One region of the Bradyrhizobium sp. S3.2.6 genome, then DNA from elsewhere that is predicted to be linked to it. Evidence: predicted binding sites of a transcription regulator. Region 1 holds the regulator's gene; each other region holds the start of a gene.
The links. The regulator PhoB, encoded in region 1, activates phosphate uptake and scavenging genes when phosphate is short. The targets are predictions, from matches to a motif close to TGTCATNNANCTGTCAT.
Positions count from the first base shown of each region.

Region 2: the regulator PhoB is predicted to act here: its motif matches at 1,146-1,162, upstream of ABID58_RS19710 (acetoacetate decarboxylase).
Region 3: the regulator PhoB is predicted to act here: its motif matches at 1,332-1,348, upstream of ABID58_RS08315 (YdcH family protein).

Region 1 covers NZ_JBEPOS010000001.1:715,599-718,869, reverse strand. Annotated here, with positions in the region: gene ABID58_RS03325 (aspartate aminotransferase family protein) at 1-359, opposite strand, end outside; gene ABID58_RS03320 (GcrA family cell cycle regulator) at 813-1,322, shown strand; gene phoB (phosphate regulon transcriptional regulator PhoB) at 1,442-2,149, opposite strand; gene phoU (phosphate signaling complex protein PhoU) at 2,172-2,888, opposite strand; gene pstB (phosphate ABC transporter ATP-binding protein PstB) at 2,900-3,271, opposite strand, start outside.
Region 2 covers NZ_JBEPOS010000010.1:175,703-178,973, forward strand. Annotated here, with positions in the region: gene ABID58_RS19705 (patatin-like phospholipase family protein) at 1-1,105, opposite strand, end outside; gene ABID58_RS19710 (acetoacetate decarboxylase) at 1,325-2,107, shown strand; gene ABID58_RS19715 (transporter) at 2,218-3,237, shown strand; gene ABID58_RS19720 (carbohydrate porin) at 3,260-3,271, shown strand, end outside.
Region 3 covers NZ_JBEPOS010000003.1:119,961-123,231, reverse strand. Annotated here, with positions in the region: partial or broken gene ABID58_RS08335 (GGDEF domain-containing protein) at 1-268, shown strand, start outside; gene ABID58_RS08330 (hypothetical protein) at 270-521, opposite strand; gene ABID58_RS08325 (hypothetical protein) at 543-761, opposite strand; gene ABID58_RS08320 (YdcH family protein) at 900-1,106, opposite strand; gene ABID58_RS08315 (YdcH family protein) at 1,434-1,616, shown strand; gene ABID58_RS08310 (NAD(P)/FAD-dependent oxidoreductase) at 1,784-2,887, opposite strand; gene ABID58_RS08305 (sensor domain-containing protein) at 3,093-3,271, shown strand, end outside.

The DNA.
Region 1 (3,271 bases):
TGTCCTTTGGAGAAGTGATGATGGCGGACCAGCTTGATCACACCCTCCAGCGCTTCGGCGCCGGAATTGCAGAAGAACACGAAGTCCGCAAAACTCTCGTTGCAGAGACGCGCGGCGAGCTTCTCGCCGTCCGGGCTCTGGAACAGGTTCGACATGTGCCAGAGTTTTGTGGCCTGCTCCTGCAGCGCCTTGACCAGCGCGGGATGGGCATGGCCGAGCGCATTCACCGCCACGCCCGAGGTGAAATCGAGATAGCGATCGCCATTGGTTGCGATCAACCAGACGCCTTCACCGCGCTCAAAACCGATGTCGGTTCTGGCGAAAACGGGGAGCAAGTGCGGCGCTGCGCTGTTAGCCATGATGGTCTCTTTGGATGTTTCGGACGGCCTGAAACTGCGTTGCGCAGCGCATCATTGGTCCGGAAAACGAAACGTGCCGCCTTTTAAGGGCGGCACGCATCACTATCTTATGCTTGGCACCATTGGTGTCAATGCCGCCCGGAAAGCCCCGCGAAACCCAGATTCCGTAGTCTTGCGGTGCCGAATTTGCGGGTTTTGGCCACGGAACATGTGGAAGCGAGTCGGCGGACTCTTGCGCGTGAGTCACGCCATATTGTAGCGTCTGGCTTGTCAGATACGACATCTCGTGCAGCGGTTCTGATCCCAAAAGTCCTCATGTACCGGCGTAAACGTTCGGGCGTATCATTGCGCCCGGCGAGCCTTAAGGGATTCTGGCGGCACGGATTTTTCGAGGCTTAGGCATTCGTTGTGCGGCCCCCAGGATGGCAGGCGCGCGGCGAAGGAAAGGGTGCAATGACGGTTTTGACCTGGTCCGACGATCGCGTCGAACAGCTGAAAAAGCTCTGGGAGGCCGGACTTTCGGCCAGCCAGATCGCCGCTGAGCTTGGGAATGTCACCCGTAACGCCGTGATCGGCAAGGTTCACCGGCTCGGCTTGTCGGGCCGCGCCAAGAGCCCGTCTTCGGCAGCTCCGCGGCCGCGCAAGGCGCGTCCAGCGCCGCACATGATGCGGGTGAGCAGGCCCATCGCACGCGGCAATACCGCGCTGGCGCAGGCTTTCGAGGTCGAGGTCGAGGCTGAACCGGTCACCTACGACAACGTGGTACCGATGAGCCAGCGGCTGTCGCTCCTCGAATTGAACGAGGCGACCTGCCACTGGCCGGTCGGCGATCCCTCGAGCCCGGATTTCTTCTTCTGCGGCGGCAAAGCGCTCTCCGGCCTGCCCTATTGCGCCCAGCACTCGCGGGTCGCGTATCAGCCGGCAGCGGATCGCAGGCGGGCCCCGGCGAAGCCGGCGCGGTAAGCTCAGCTCCAAACGACGTCGTCGCGGCCTGGTGCGCAATTGCGCACGGGCCGGAACGATCGGGAGAAGGATCGGCGCGCCTTTGGCGCGCTTTTTTGTTGAGGTCTGCTCAGGCCGTTTCAGGCCTGCTCGGCCTTCGCGAACCGATCGTCCAGCGCGTAGCCGGCGCCGCGGACGGTGCGGATCGGGTCCTGCTCGCGGCCGAGATTGAGCAGCTTGCGCAGGCGGCCGATATGCACATCGACGGTGCGCTCATCGATGTAGATGTCGCGGCCCCAGACGCTGTCGAGCAACTGCTCGCGCGAGAACACGCGGCCGGGATGCTCCAGGAAGAACTCCAGCAGGCGATACTCGGTCGGGCCGAGATCGATCGGCCGGCCCGAGCGCGCCACGCGGCGCTTTTCGCGGTCGAGCTCGATGTCGCCGAACGCCAGCACGGTTGCGAGCCGCTCCGGACTTGCACGCCGGAGCAGGCCTTTCACGCGCGCCAGGAGCTCGGGCACCGAGAACGGCTTGACGATATAGTCGTCAGCGCCGGTCGCCAGGCCCCGCACCCGCTCGCTCTCCTCGCCACGCGCGGTGAGCATGATGATCGGCAGCTGCTTGGTGTCGGATCGCGCACGCAACCGCCGACACAGCTCGATGCCTGATAGCCCCGGCAGCATCCAGTCAAGCACGATCAGATCGGGGATGTGCTCCTTGAGGCGGGTGTCGGCGTCGTCGCCGCGCATTACCGTCTCGACGTCATAGCCGTCGCCTTCGAGGTTGTAGCGGAGAAGCTCGGTCAGAGCTTCCTCGTCCTCAACCACCATAATGCGTGCGCCCATCGGGTCGTCGCTCCTTGCGTAATCAGGTGTTCGGGACCGTGGTGGCGAAGGTCGTCATGTCGCCCTTCGGCCGCTTGTCGGTGATCGCTTGGCCTTCGATCATGTAGAACACGGTCTCGGCAATGTTGGTGGCGTGGTCGCCGATCCGCTCGATGTTCTTGGCGCAGAACATCAGATGGATGCAGAACGAGATGTTGCGCGGATCCTCCATCATGTAGGTGAGGAGCTCACGGAACAGCGAGGTGCAGATGGCGTCGACTTCCTCGTCGCCCTTCCACACCGCCATCGCCGCCGGCAGATCGTGCGCGGCATAGGCGTCCAGCACTGACTTGACCTGCTGCTGCACGAGGTCGGTCATGTGCTCGAGGCCGCGGAACAGCTTGAGCGGATGGAAATCCGTCTCCAGCGCCGCGACGCGCTTGCCCATGTTCTTGGCGAGGTCGCCGATGCGCTCGAGATCGGTCGCGACGCGCATGGCGCCGACGATCTCGCGCAGATCCACCGCCATCGGCTGGCGGCGCGCGATCGTGAGCACGGCGCGCTCCTCGATCTTCTTCTGCAGCGTGTCGAGCTCGGCGTCGATGGCGACGACGCGCTGGCCGAGCGCGACGTCGCGGCGGATCAGCGCATCGACGGAATCGACGATCATGCGCTCGGCGATGCCGCCCATCTCGGCGACCAGGCGCGTGAGCTCCTGGAGGTCGGTGTCGAAGGCCTTTGCGGTATGTTCAGAACCCATGTGCCGTCTCCTCAGCCGAACCGGCCGGTGATGTAATCCTGCGTGCGCCGGTCGGTCGGCGATGTGAATATCTTGCTGGTGTCGTCGAACTCTATCAGCTCGCCGAGATACATGAAGGCGGTCTTGTCGGAGACGCGGGCGGCCTGCTGCATGTTGTGGGTCACGATCGCGATCGTGTAGTTCTCGGACAGCTCCTGGATCAGCTCCTCGACCTTGGCGGTCGAGATCGGGTCGAGCGCCGAGCAGGGCTCGTCGAACAGGATCACCTCGGGCCGCACCGCAACCGTGCGGGCGATGCAGAGGCGCTGCTGCTGGCCGCCGGAGAGCGACAGGCCGGAGGCGTTGAGCTTGTCCTTGACCTCGTTCCACAGCGCGCCGCCGCG
Region 2 (3,271 bases), on a different contig from region 1:
TGCGCTTGGTGTCCTCGTACCCGCTCGTCCAGTGCTCGCGCATCGAGGTGCCAGAGAATTCGTGGTCCTTGGCGTCGCCTTCATAGGCCTTCTGCTGGTAGATCAAATGCAGGATCGCGATCTCCGGCATGTTGCGCAGGCTCGTCTTGAGGCTGCGATCCTCGTCGGACAATTGCTCGTCCGGAATCTTCGCGAGCGCCTTGTAGAGCAGCACCTTGAGATTATGCGTGCGGCGGTAGACGTCGGTATTGTGGCGGGTGCGCGAGGAATACATGATGTCCTTGTGGCGGGCCATCACATCCTGGATCGAGCGCGGCAGCACGCCGCGCGCGCTGAACAGGTCGACCTGGAACACCAGCGAATTGAGCGCGTCCTCCTGGTCGAGCAGATGCTGCAGCGGCGTGTTGGAGACGATGCCGCCGTCCCAGAAATGATCGGTGCCGATCCGCACCATCGGCAGCGCCGGAGGCAGCGCGCCGGACGCCATGATGTGCTCCGGCTCGATCTCGTCATGGGCGTTGTCGAAATAGATGAAGTTGCCCGAGAGCACGTTGACCGCGCCGACCGCGAAGCGGATCTTCTTCTCGTTGATGAGGTCGAAGTCGACCAGCTCCAGCAAGGTCGCCTTGAGTGCCGCCGTGTCGTAATAGCTCGTCGCTGTTCTGGCGCCGACGGCGCTGAACCAGGGATTGACCTGGTGCGGGGTGAAGAAGCCCGGCTGGCCCATCGCGGACGTCATCCAGGAGCTATAGAGGTTGCGCCACTGGCGGAAAATGTCGCCGTCGGGCGTGTAGTGCCAGATCTTGCGATTGGTGATGCGCTCCCAGAACACGCGCAGCGCATCGAGCCGCTTCTCCGGCCTGTTGCCGGCGATGATCGCCGAGTTGATCGCGCCGATCGAGACGCCGGTGACCCAGTCGGGCTCGATGCTGGCCTCGTGCAGCGCCTGGTAGACGCCGGCCTGGTAGGCACCGAGCGCGCCGCCGCCCTGCAGGACCAGCGCGACGCGGTCGCAGCGCTCCGGCCGCCAGCCCCGTGCGGGCGGCTGGCGGGTCTGATGTGTCTGTTGCGACGTCTGTGTCGCCTGCGACGTCCGGGCGTCCATGATGATGCCTCCTGCCTTCATTGGACGATTGCGGCCGGTGGTGACGGCGTGATGACAAAGCCGGCCGATGCATCCTTTGCATGCAGGTCAGTTGGGGCGGGAATGGCAGGAGGTCGTGCGGCTGACGGAAATCGTCACACCGCAGTCAATGACGGCGGCTAGCAATTTGGGTAAAGTCGGAACTTGCCGGACATCACAGCATCACCAGAGGAGACAGCGATGCGCAGGGAAGATTTGCTGAGGCTTCCGTCCATGCCGGCCGCCGGGCCGAGCTATCCGGCCGGGCCGTACCGCTTCGTCAACCGCGAATTCCTCGTCATCACCTACGAGACCGATCCGGACCTGATCCGTGCCGGCCTGCCTGAGCCGCTGGAGCCGATCGACCAGCCGATCGTGCACTACGAATGGATCAAGATGCCGGACTCCTCCGGCTTCGGCAGCTACACCGAGTCCGGCCTCGTGATTCCAGCGCGGCTGCACGGCGAGGAGGTCAACTTCGTCTCGCAGATGTATCTCGACGATGATCCGCCGATCGCGGCCGGCCGCGAGATCTGGGGCTTTCCCAAGAAGTACGCCCATCCAAAACTCGAGATCGTCAAGGACACGCTGACGGGCACGCTTGAATATGCCGGCCAGCTCGTCGCCATGGGCACGATGGGCTACAAGCACGAGAGCATGGCCGGCAACGGCGATCTTACCCGCGCCACGCTGTCGAAGACGCAGATCAATCTGAAGATGATCCCGGGCGTCGACGGAAATCTCGAGGTCTGTCAGCTCGTCGCCATCAACCTGATCGACATCGTGCCGAAGGGCTCCTGGATGGGTCCCGGCCGGCTGCATTTGGTGCCGCACGTCAACGCCCCGGTCGCGGATTTTCCGGTCCGCCGCTGTATCGGCGCGCATCACTACATCGCCGACCTGACGCTGCCGTTCGGCCGCGTGGTGCACGATTACATCAAGGAAGCGGAGACTGAGGCTGCGACGGGGTTGGCGGCGGAGTAGGGCGGCGCGCCATCATCAAACTGTAACACTGGCGTAATTGACTGCACCGGAGGACCCGGAGGAGGCCAGTAACGGCCCCCGGGCATGGGCTGCAATGATTTGGGGTCAGCATGGCCGAGCCGGCAAAGCTTGTCAGCGCGACATCGGATGTCGCGCCTGTCATTCCTGGACTGGTGTGGGCGTTTCGTTTGCATGGTGACGGCAGCGCCGAGGCGCTGCCGATCGACCAGCCGATCGAGTTCAGCCGTGATGGCCGGCTCTGGCTGCATTTCAATTTGACAGATGGTCGCGTGCGGCCGTGGATCGCGACATCACAGCTGCCGCCCCTGGCGCGCGATCTTCTGTTGTCGAGCGACACGTTCCAGCAGCTTCACGTCATCGACCATTGCGTCTACGGCGTGTTCTCCGATCTCGTCCGCGACATCGATGCTGCTACGGAAGAGACCGCGTTCCTGCGCTTCGCAATGACCGAGCATCTCTTGGTCTCGGGCCGCCATCAGGCGCTGTGCTCGGCGGATGCGACGCGGCGCGTCCTCGAAGGCGGTTATCGCGTCGACAATGTCGCCCATCTCCTGGAGAAGATCGTCGACGAGGTCGCCGACACGCTCGATCGCATGGCCGACAAGCTCGGCCAGGAGATCGACGGCATCGAGGAACGCATTCTCGCCGACGACGCCAAGCCGGAGATGCGCCGCACGCTCGGAAGGTTGCGCCGGACCTGCGTGCGGCTGCACCGCCAGCTCACCGGCCTGCGCGTGCTGTTCCATCGGCTCGACCAGAAGAACACCGATCATCTGTCGCCCGGCTTGCGCATCCAGGCCGGCAAGCTCGCCCAGCGGCTCGACGGTCTCGACCACGACATCGTCGAGCTCCGGGAGCGCAGCCGCCTGCTCGAAGAGGAGCTGCGCTTCAAGAACGAGGAGGAGAGCAACAAGCACCTCCACACGCTCTCGATCGTGACGACGCTGCTGCTGCCGCCGACGCTGATCACCGGCATCTTCGGCATGAACACCAAGGGCCTGCCGCTCACCGACGTGGACGAGGGCTTCCTCTGGGCGGCGGCGCTGATGGTGAGCTCGATCGGCCTTGCCTACCTGTTCATGCGGCGCACCGGCATCTTCAAAAAGTAGCGCATGCAAGCCGGTGTCAGCCGTGAGTGGGATT
Region 3 (3,271 bases), on a different contig from region 1:
CGTCTCGGCGGTGACGAGTTTGCCCTGCTGTTGTGGAATCTCAGCGAGACCGATGCCAAGGCGAAGGCTGTTATCTTCGAGCAGGCGATCGACGATTTGTCGTTCGTCTTTCGCGGCCAGCAGGTGAGCGCCGGCGCCTCCGCCGGTGTCGCGCTGCTCGGTGCGCAGTCCGATGCGGTCCGCGCGCTGGAGGAAGCCGACGCTGCCATGTATGTGCGCAAGGCGCACCGGCGGCACGAGCCGCGGAATCAGGCTTGTCAGCAGCTGACTTAGAGCGTGGCGAGATCTTCCGGCACGTTGCCGAATTTGCACAGCAGCGTAGCGTCACCGAATTCGCCGGTCATGGGATCGCCGCTGCGGCTGAATGCGACCGCGCCGATATGGCCGGCACCATGCGCCAGCGCCTCGGCGCGCCGCAGTGCGGCTGTCGAGCTCTGGCATTCCTCGGCGGCGCCCGCGACAGGCGATCCGTCGGCATCGATCAGGAAGGGCATTGCAACGTAGTAGGTCACGTCCGACATGGCGTTGCTCCAGTGTTGAGCTCAAGCGGCGCTACTTTTGCTCCGCATCTTGCTGCGCGAGGTCTCGGGAATGCAGCCGGCCGAAATCGCCGCCTTCAATTCTTCCAGCTCGGCTTCGAGATATTCGTTGGCCATGATCAGCGCCTTGATGGTGCTGCGCAGATTGCCGTCGCACATCGCGATCGCCTGATCGCAGGCCTGTTCATAATGGCTGTTGTCGAGAAGGGTGGGGACTGACATCTGCGGTGTCCTTGCGGGTTGTCCTTGGGCGTTTCCCTGGACGTTTCCTGGGGGGCGTCGGCGGCGGGACTAATGTTCCTCTTTTGTTCTTTTTGAGTCAAGCGGATTCATGCGCGGCGACCCGCGACTGCTCGCGGGTCAGGCGATGATGTCGGGCGTGATCTGGTCTTCGATGAAGGCGATACGGTCGCGCAACAACAGCTTGCGTTTCTTCAACCGCTGTAACCGCAACAGGTCGGGGGCGGGCGATTGATGCAGTGCATCGATCGCCGCATCGAGATCTCGGTGTTCCTGCTGCAACCGGGTGAGCTCGGCTTCGAGCTCACGCTCGTCTTCATTGGTCATGTTTGCGGTGGCCGAAAACCGATAGGCTGAGATTAAGGCTGTGGATGCCCTGTGGAAATTATCGTCCTTGCGCGGCGTGATCGCAAGCGATCTGCGACCTTCGCGCACCGCTCTCTCGCAAGATATGTGAACGATTCGCAGCGGTGTAGCGCAATCACATTGATATCATGGATTTTTCACCGCGTGGTTCCTTACTCACGCTTCGTTACATATGAATTTTCAAAAATGACGGTGCGACGACGGATACCCATCGACAGAACGAATCGGTGATGTAGACTTCGTCGCCCGGATCGAATCCAAGGTTTACCCCTACCGAGGAGGTTTCGAATGACAATTCAGGCACATCTGGTTGAATTGGAACGGAAGCACAAAACTCTCGAACACGAATTGCACGAAGCTCTCGTGCACCTTTCAACAGACGACCTGCAAATTGTTGAGTTGAAGCGCCGGAAGTTGCTGGTCAAGGACCAGATCGAGCGACTGAAGCACACCGGCGACACGCTTCACTAGTAAACCCCGTAACAGTGTAGAGTTTGATCGTATCCTTTCAGCCAGGGATGAGAGCCTTTGCGCTCATCCCTGCTGTCAGGTGTCCGCCGCGCAATTGCGCGGGCGTCAGCTTTTGCTTGGACGCGTTTGCTTGACGCGAACCGATATCCACGTCGCTCGAAAACGATCTAGATTTCTGCGAGCTCCGCGACGTGGTCTGCGATCGCGAGCGACGATGTCAGTCCCGGCGATTCGATACCGAACAGATTGATCAAACCCGCGACGCCATGGTCGCGCGGACCCTGCATCAAGAAATCCTGCGTTGCCACGGCCGGCGGCACGATCTTCGGGCGGATGCCCGAATAGCTCGGCATCAACGCGCCGTCGGGAAGCGTTGGCCAGTATTTGCGGATCGCGGGATAGAAGCGCTCGGCGCGCGACGGATCGACCTCATAGTCGATCGTCTCGATCCATTCGACGTCGGGGCCGAAGCGCGCCTGTCCTGCCATGTCCAACGTGAGATGCACGCCGAGCCCGCCGGGCTCGGGCACGGGATAGATCAGGCGCGAGAACGGCGCGCGCGCGTTGCAGCTGAAATAGTTTCCCTTGGCGAGATAGGCCGGTGGAATCCGGTCGATCGGCATGCCGTCGATGTGCCGCGCCACGGTCGTCGCCGACAGCCCGGCAGCGTTGACGAGCAGGCCGCATTGCAGCGTCATCGGCGCTTCGCCGCCGGCTTCGATCTCGATCATTCCGGTTTCTGCCTTGGCGCGGATCAGCGGCGTGTGAAACGCAAAGGCTGCGCCGGCTGCCTCGGCCTCGCCGCGCAGCGAGAGCATGTAGGCATGGCTGTCGATGATGCCGGTCGACGGCGAGAGCAGCGCGGCGTCGCAGGCCAGCGCCGGCTCCAGCGCGCGCGCGGCTTCGCCCGAGAGCAACTGCATGTCGAGTACGCCGTTGGCCTCGGCGTGCGCCTTGATCGATTGCAGCTTCTCGGTTTCCCTGGCATTGGTCGCGACGATCAGCTTGCCGCAATTCTTGTGCGGGATGCCGCGCTCGCCGCAATAGCGGTAGAGCGCGTGCTTGCCGCTGACGCACATGCGCGCCATCCAGCTTCCGGCGCGGTAGTAGATCCCGGCATGAATCACCTCGCTGTTGCGCGAGGAGGTGATGGTGCCGATGGCCTCGGCTTCCTCGAGCACGATCACCTCGCGCCCGGCCTGGGCCAGCTTCCGGGCCACCGCGAGCCCGACCACGCCGGCTCCGATGACGACGCAGTCGACCCTATCCATGGTCGTGCAGACGTCCCGTTGAAGTTGCAGAGGGGGCCGGTTTGCCTGGGAAACGCGTCGCGCAGTCGTTGTCCGTTAAGGAAGCATTTATCATGTCAGGGCAATTGCCGTATTTCGCATCACATTTTTCTGTTGGGCGTACAGGCGTTTACTCGATCCAAACCCACGAAGCCAGACAATCCGCAGTTGAAATCGCGGGTGGCTGATGGCTGAGAAGAACTGGCACGAAGGCAGCATGCTTCCGATTGCTGTGCAGGCCGTCGTGTGCCTGGCCAGCGCGGTCGCGCCTTCGCGTGCCCACGCGGACAGCCTTATTCCGCCGAGCTATCTTGGCAATCTCGACCCCAATCTGATCTGGGAAGTCCTGATCGGCGGCATTGTCGT